Regions from separate parts of the Streptomyces sp. Ag109_O5-10 genome, predicted to be linked through region 1. Evidence: riboswitches for the same ligand, from Rfam matches in the RefSeq annotation. Region 1 holds a riboswitch; each other region holds the start of a gene.
The links. A riboswitch is a leader RNA that binds a small molecule or an ion and turns the genes downstream of it on or off. The one in region 1 is predicted to bind S-adenosylmethionine.
Positions count from the first base shown of each region.

Region 1 (2,259 bases):
CTGGACGACTGTTGTCCGGTCACCTTCCTGCCCGCCGTCCCGGACTGTCCCGACGGCAGCCACGCGGTGCTGCGCCCGCTGTACGAGGCCAGCGCGCACCGCTACTCGGGACCGGCCCTCGCGCCGGTGTTCAGCGACGGCTGGTCCGGCAGGATCGTCAGCACCCACAGCCGGGACATCCTGCGCGACCTGGACCAGCACTTCGGTGACGGCGTCGCCCGGCTCTACCCGTGCGGAGCCGAGGCCGAGATCGAGGCCGTCGAGCGGCTGTGCACCGAGGACATCGAGCAGGCCGCACAGCGGGCCGGGCGCGCGGGCGGCGACCCGGAGGCATTGGAGGTGCTGCTCTCGGCCCTGGACGAACTGGAGCGCAGGCTGACCGGGGTGGAGTTCCTGGTCGGCGGCCGACTCACGGCCGCCGACATCGAGTTGTGGGTCACCCTGGTGCAACTCGACACCGTGCACCGCAACCACCTGGACGCCGCCGCGGTGCACGCCGTCGCCGGCCACCCGGTGCTGTGGGCCTACGCCCGCCGGCTGGCCGCCCATCCGGCCTTCGGCGGCCACCTCGACCTCGACGGCATCGCCCGCCGCCACCACGGCCGTTGCCAGGGCCTGGAAGCCGCCGGCGCGGCCGTCCAGATCCTGGACTGGGCGGGCCACGCGGCCGACGCACCCCGCGGTCCGCGCAGGTGAGAGCCGCCCGAACCGTTTCGCCAGTCGGACAGGCGTTGACAATCGTTCGGGCAACTGCGTTACTTGCGGACCAGAACGGTCATGAGCGTCAGCGTCAAGCCCTGGCTTGCTGACCGGCAACCCTCGCACCGCGGTGGGGTGCCCCAGGTGACGACCGGACCGACGACGTTTCGGCAAGCGACGATTCGGTAAGCGCGAGTGCCCTTCGGGGCCGGCACGACACAGTGACAGGTGACGGACATGTACGCAGCCCCCAGGACGGCCCAGCGCCGCGCCGAGGGCTGCGTACGCCCGTACCCGAGCCCGCTCGTCGCCGACCGAGCCGTCGACCTGCTCCGTGTCAACAGCGCCCTGTGTAGCGCGTGTACCGCACCGGGCTGTGCCCGCTGTCGGGTCTGACCAGGCTTTTCCCCCGGTTCCCCGCAGCCTCGCACCCCAGCGTCCCCGTCGAAACACCGGCCGTCCGGTGTGCCGCCGTCCGCCCAGCCCCGTGCCCCGCGCGCCCCCGCGCACCGCGCCGTGCCCGAACACGGACCGGTGCGCGGCCCCCGCCGCGGGACACGTGGGTGTCCGACTCCGCCGGAGCCCGCCATGAGTGAACCCCCAGGCGCCACGATCGCCGCCCCCGAGGCACCGCCCGCCGCCGACGAACCGTCACCATCCCTCACCGCACAGCGCGTTCAGCCGCTGCGCAGGCCGGGACGGTGGATCGCCACCGCCGTCGTCCTGGTCCTGGCCGCCCAGTTCGTGCACGGACTGGTGACCAACCCCTTCTACCAGTGGGACCGCTGGAGCTACTGGTTCCTGCGGCCGACCATCCTCGACGGACTGGTCATCACCCTCGAAGTCACCGCCTACAGCGCGGTGCTGGGTCTGCTCGGGGGCATCCTGCTCGCCCTGGCCCGGCTCTCGAAGAGCCCCGTGCTGCGCGCGGTCAGCTGGACCTACGTATGGGCGCTGCGCTCCATACCGCTCATCGTTGTCCTGCTCTTCCTCTACAACTTCAGCGCCCTGTACAAGACGTTGAGCGTCGGCGTCCCCTTCGGGCCCGCCTTCTTCTCCTTCGACGAGTCGAAGCTCGCCACCGACATGGTGGTCGCCGTCATCGGCCTGAGCCTCAACGAGGCCGCCTACGCGGCCGAGGTGGTCCGCGGCGGCATCCTCTCCGTGGACCAGGGCCAGCACGAGGCCGCCGCCGCGCTCGGCCTGCCCAAGGGCTACCAGTTCCGGAAGATCGTGTTCCCGCAGGCGCTCAGGTCCATCACCCCGAACTACGTCAACCAGCTGATCGGCCTGATCAAGAGCACCTCGCTGGTCTTCTACGTCTCGCTGCTCGACCTGTTCGGCTCCGCGCAGAGCATGGGCTCCACCTACCCCGGCGACATCGTGCCGCTCCTCCTGGTGGTGACCGTCTGGTACCTGATCCTGACCAGCGTCGTCTCCGTGATCCAGTTCTACGTCGAGCGGTACTACGCCCGCGGCGCCACCCGCACGCTGCCCCCGACTCCCCTCCAGAAGCTGCGCACCGGCCTTACCGACCTGCGCGCCCGCATCCGCCGGGAG
Region 1 is NZ_FNTQ01000001.1:8,124,875-8,127,133, forward strand. Features, by position in the region: gene BLW82_RS37040 (glutathione S-transferase C-terminal domain-containing protein) at 1-696, shown strand, start outside; SAM riboswitch class IV at 774-897, shown strand; gene BLW82_RS37045 (amino acid ABC transporter permease) at 1,288-2,259, shown strand, end outside.

Region 2 (2,259 bases), 3.0 Mb from region 1:
GACTCGGGCGAATGGTCGCGGTGAGTCCGGTTCCCGCCACCGCGTCCAGCGTCTTGAGTCCATCACCGGTGTTGAGTACAACGACCGACTTGGCCGGATCAATCAACCCATTCTCAATGAGCTTTTTGGTGACTCCAACCGTCACTCCGCCGGCGGTTTCCGCGAAGATTCCCTCGGTCCGCGCGAGCAGCTTGATGGCGTCGACGACCTGCTCGTCGGTGACGTCCTCCACCGCACCGCCGGTGCGCCGCGCGATGTCGAGGACGTACGGCCCGTCGGCCGGGTTGCCGATGGCGAGGGACTTGGCGATGGTGTTCGGCTTCTGCGGGCGGACCACGTCGTGGCCCTCCTTGTAGGCCACCGACACCGGCGAGCACCCCTCGGCCTGGGCGCCGAAGATCTTGTACGGCTTGTCCTCGACCAGACCGAGCTTGATCAGCTCCTGCAGCCCCTTGTCGATCTTCGTGAGCTGCGAGCCCGAGGCGATCGGGACGACCAGCTGGTCCGGGATCTCCCAGCCGAGCTGCTCGCAGATCTCGTACGCCAGGGTCTTGGAGCCCTCCGCGTAGTACGGCCGCAGGTTGACGTTGACGAAGCCCCAGCCCTCGCCCGCCGGGTCGCCGATCAGCTCGGAGCAGAACCGGTTCACGTCGTCGTAGTTGCCCTCGATGCCGACGAGTTCGCCGCCGTAGATCGCGGCCATGACGACCTTGCCCTGCTCCAGGTCGTGCGGGATGAACACGCAGGAGCGGAGGCCGGCCCGGGCGGCGGCGGCACCGACGGCGCCGGCCAGGTTGCCGGTGGAGGAGCAGGAGAGGGTGGTGTAGCCGAAGGCGCGGGCGGCCTCGACGGCCTGGGCGACGACGCGGTCCTTGAAGGAGTGCGTCGGGTTGCCGGAGTCGTCCTTCACGTACAGCCCGCCGGTGACCCCCAGCTCCCTGGCCAGGTTGTCCGCCTTGACGAGCTTGGTCCAGCCGGGGTTGATGTTCGGCTTGGTCGCCACGTCCGCGGGGACGGGCAGCAGCGGCGCGTAGCGCCAGATGTTCGCGGGACCCGCTTCGATCCGCTTGCGGAGCTCCTCGGTGTCATAGGCCGAGAAGTCGTACGCGATCTCCAGCGGGCCGAAACACTCCTCGCAGGCGAACACCGGGCCGAGGGGCACCCGGTGACCGCACTCGCGGCAGCTCAGGGCAGCGGCGGGACCGAGATCGACGGTGGAGTCCGTGGTGCTTGCAACAGTCTGCACAGCCATGTGAGGCGAGGCCCTTTCTCCTCATCTTCCTCACGACGCATCTCGTCGTGAGACGGATTTGGCACCTTCCCTAGCCGGGAGCCTCGCGGTGATCGACAGCGATCTACGAGTACCGACTGGAGGGTTGCCGGGGCTTCAACGGGCCGTTTCCCTCTGCCCCTCTGGATGAGCGGTATGCGGTTGTCAACGCCGGGTGCACCCAGGACATGCGATGGTCATCGGCGTTGTTCAAGACTGTAACCGAAGGCCAGGACAGTTGAGAGAGTCGTCCGTACCGCGAGATGGATCACACGTCGTCGTGTGGCCGTGACAGTGAGGAGCCGCTGACCGTGCTGGAAGAAGTCGAGCGCTGGCTGGCCACCCGCTCCTGGTCCGTAACCGATCGTCCCCTGCACCGGATCATGGCCGCCAAAAGGTCCTCCGGGCAGACGGTCAGCGTCGTGCTGCCCGCGCTCAACGAGGAGGAGACCGTCGGCGACATCGTCGCGATCATCCGCCACGACCTGATGCAGCAGGTGCCGCTCGTCGACGAGATCGTGGTCGTCGACTCCGGCTCCACCGACCGTACGGCGGCCGTCGCCGCGGCCGCCGGCGCCCGCGTCGTGCACCGCGACGCGATCCTGCCCCGCATCCCCGCCGTCCCCGGCAAGGGCGAGGTCCTCTGGCGCTCCCTCCTGGTCACCACCGGGGACATCGTGTGCTTCGTCGACGCCGACCTGCGGGAGTTCTCCTCCGACTTCGTCACCGGCATCGTCGGCCCGCTCCTCACCGAGCCGGGCGTGGACCTCGTCAAGGCGATGTACGACCGCCCGCTCGGCGGCGCCGCCGGGCAGGGCGGCCGGGTCACCGAGCTGATGGCCCGCCCGCTGCTGAACATGCACTGGCCGCAGCTGGCGGGCTTCGTCCAGCCGCTCGGCGGCGAGTACGCGGCCCGCCGCTCGCTGCTGGAACAGCTCCCCTTCCCGGTCGGCTACGGCATCGAGCTGGGCATGCTGGTCGACGCCCTG
Region 2 is NZ_FNTQ01000001.1:5,116,699-5,118,957, reverse strand. Features, by position in the region: gene thrC (threonine synthase) at 1-1,252, opposite strand, end outside; SAM riboswitch class I at 1,271-1,424, opposite strand; gene BLW82_RS23465 (glucosyl-3-phosphoglycerate synthase) at 1,582-2,259, shown strand, end outside.
Region 2: linked by a shared signal. The riboswitch ahead of thrC (threonine synthase) and the one ahead of BLW82_RS37045 (amino acid ABC transporter permease) in region 1 are both predicted to bind S-adenosylmethionine.

Region 3 (2,259 bases), 720 kb from region 1:
CTGGCCGCCCTTGAGCGCCGCCTCGTTGGCCTTGCCGACGCTGCTGATCGCGTCCACCTGCCCGGACTGGAGACTGCCGGCCCGCACCCCCGCCTCGGGCACGACCTTGAACACCAGCTTGTCCAGGTAGGCCTCGCCCTTCTTCGACCACAGCGAGGAACCCCAGTCGTACCCGGTGCGCCTGCCCAGGGTGACCGACTGGTTCTGCACGTACTGCTTGAGCACGAACGGGCCGGACCCGACCACCCCGTCGCTGCACTTCTGCTGCGGGCTCTTCTTGACGCTCGCCGAGGACTCGATGCCCAGCGAGTGGGTCGAAGTCGCCTGGAGGAACTGGGCGTTGGGCTGCTTGAAGGTCACCTTGACGGTGAGCGGGTCGACCACGGCGGTGCTCTTGACGCCGCTCAGGTAGCCCTCGGCGAGGGTGCCCAGGGCACCGAGCTGCGGCACCGCGTCGAAGTTGTCCTTGACCACCTGGGCGGTCAGCTTGGATCCGTCGCTGAAGGTGACGCCGGACCGCAGGTGGAACGTGAACGTGGTCGCGTCGGTGCTGATGTCCCAGCTCTTGGCGAGCCACGGCACGATCTTTCCGGTCTTCGGGTCCTGGTCGGTGAGCGAGTCCACGATCTGGCGCACCGAGTAGATCGTGTCGTTGCTGCCGACCTGCTGCGGGTCCACGCAGCCCGCGTCGGAGCCCACCGCGAAGGTCAGGGTGCCGCCGGACTTCGCCCGGCCGCTTCCGCCGCCGGAGCCGTCGTCGCCCGAACCGCACGCGGTCAGCAGGACGCTGGTGGTCAGGAGCGCGGCCAGGGGCGCCCATCGGGAGGGTCTGAAATCCGGAAGTGCAGTCACGGAGGGCTTTCTCCTACTCGTGTCACCGAGGCACTACCGCGCACGGATGCGCGCAGGCATGACGGTGTGCGCGGCCCGGGCGGATCGACTCCGGCCGGGGATGCGCTGTGCAGACAGGGGGTTGGCATGCGGACGGCACCGGGAACCGGTGGCCCAGGGGGAAGGACGGCGCGAAGGTGGCGGGCCGGTGACGGATGTCAGCCGGCGGCGGCCTGGCCGGTCAGGCCCGACAGAGGCAGCTGGTCGAGCGCTTCAGATCGATGTGGCGCCGGCGCGAGAGCCGGGAGTACGCCGTGGCGTCGGCGGGGGAGGCAGCGGAGTCATCGCTGTGCAGCATGCCGGACCTCCCCGTCTCCGGCCCCGGTCACGGGGCCACGCGCTTGCGGGAGTCATCGGTGACCCCGCCGGGCTTTCACCTGGAGCACCCCACCGCGCGGGAGGGTTGCCGGTCAGCGAGCCAGGGCTTGACGCTGACACTCAATGCCGTTGGTGATGCTACGGATCGATTTTGTCGTACGTCAATGCCGCGACGTGACGCCCTGTCCGGAGAGCGGGGTCGTCTCATGTGCCGGGACGGATGGTGGACGCACCTTGTTCCGTGTGCTTTGATCCGGCCATGGAGACCGCAGGTCAGGCACGCACGGTGCTGCTCGACCCGTTCTGGTCGGGCCGTCGTGCCGACCAGTTCGACCAGACCTGTCGCTGACCACTCGCTCCCTTCGCGTCCGCCTCCGCCGCGCCGCGTCCCCTGCTGGGCCCGGACCGGCGTCGCAAGCGTCCCGCGACGCGTCCGCGTCCAGGCCCCGCCCGCTCGGAAAGAGCCGCATGGTCGTCAACAGCACTGCCCCGAAGGGGGTGTTCGCCGCCCTGCGGGTCCGTGACTACCGGATCTACTGGAGCACGGGCCTGGTGTCCGACATCGGCAGCGCCCTGCAGGGTGTCGCGCTGGACTGGTTCGTCCTGACGCTCACCCACAGCGGTACCGCGCTCGGCTGGGTCGCCGGACTCCAGTTCGCCCCGGTGCTGCTGATCGGCCTGTGGGGCGGGGTCGTCGCCGACCGGTACGACCGCCGGACCCTGCTGCTGTGGACCCAGCCGCTGTACGCGGTCCAGGCACTGGTCCTGACGGTCATCGTGTTCTCCGGCCATGCCGCCCTGTGGCTGCTGTACGTCCTGTCCTTCGCGCTCGGCTGCGTGTTCACGGTGGAGAACCCGGCACGCCTGTCCTTCGTCACCGAGCTGGTCGGCCGGGCGCTCATCCCGAAGGCGGCGGGCCTGAACATCCTGTCCCTGAACGCCGCGCGGCTGATCGGCCCGGCGATCGCCGGTGTGCTGATCGGGGCGATCGGCACCGGGTGGGTGCTCGCCCTCAACGCCGTGTCCTTCACCGTCGTCCTCGCCGGTCTG
Region 3 is NZ_FNTQ01000001.1:8,846,672-8,848,930, forward strand. Features, by position in the region: gene BLW82_RS40315 (ABC transporter substrate-binding protein) at 1-852, opposite strand, end outside; gene BLW82_RS46415 (putative leader peptide) at 1,073-1,189, opposite strand; SAM riboswitch class IV at 1,224-1,337, opposite strand; gene BLW82_RS40320 (MFS transporter) at 1,678-2,259, shown strand, end outside.
Region 3: linked by a shared signal. The riboswitch ahead of BLW82_RS46415 (putative leader peptide) and the one ahead of BLW82_RS37045 (amino acid ABC transporter permease) in region 1 are both predicted to bind S-adenosylmethionine.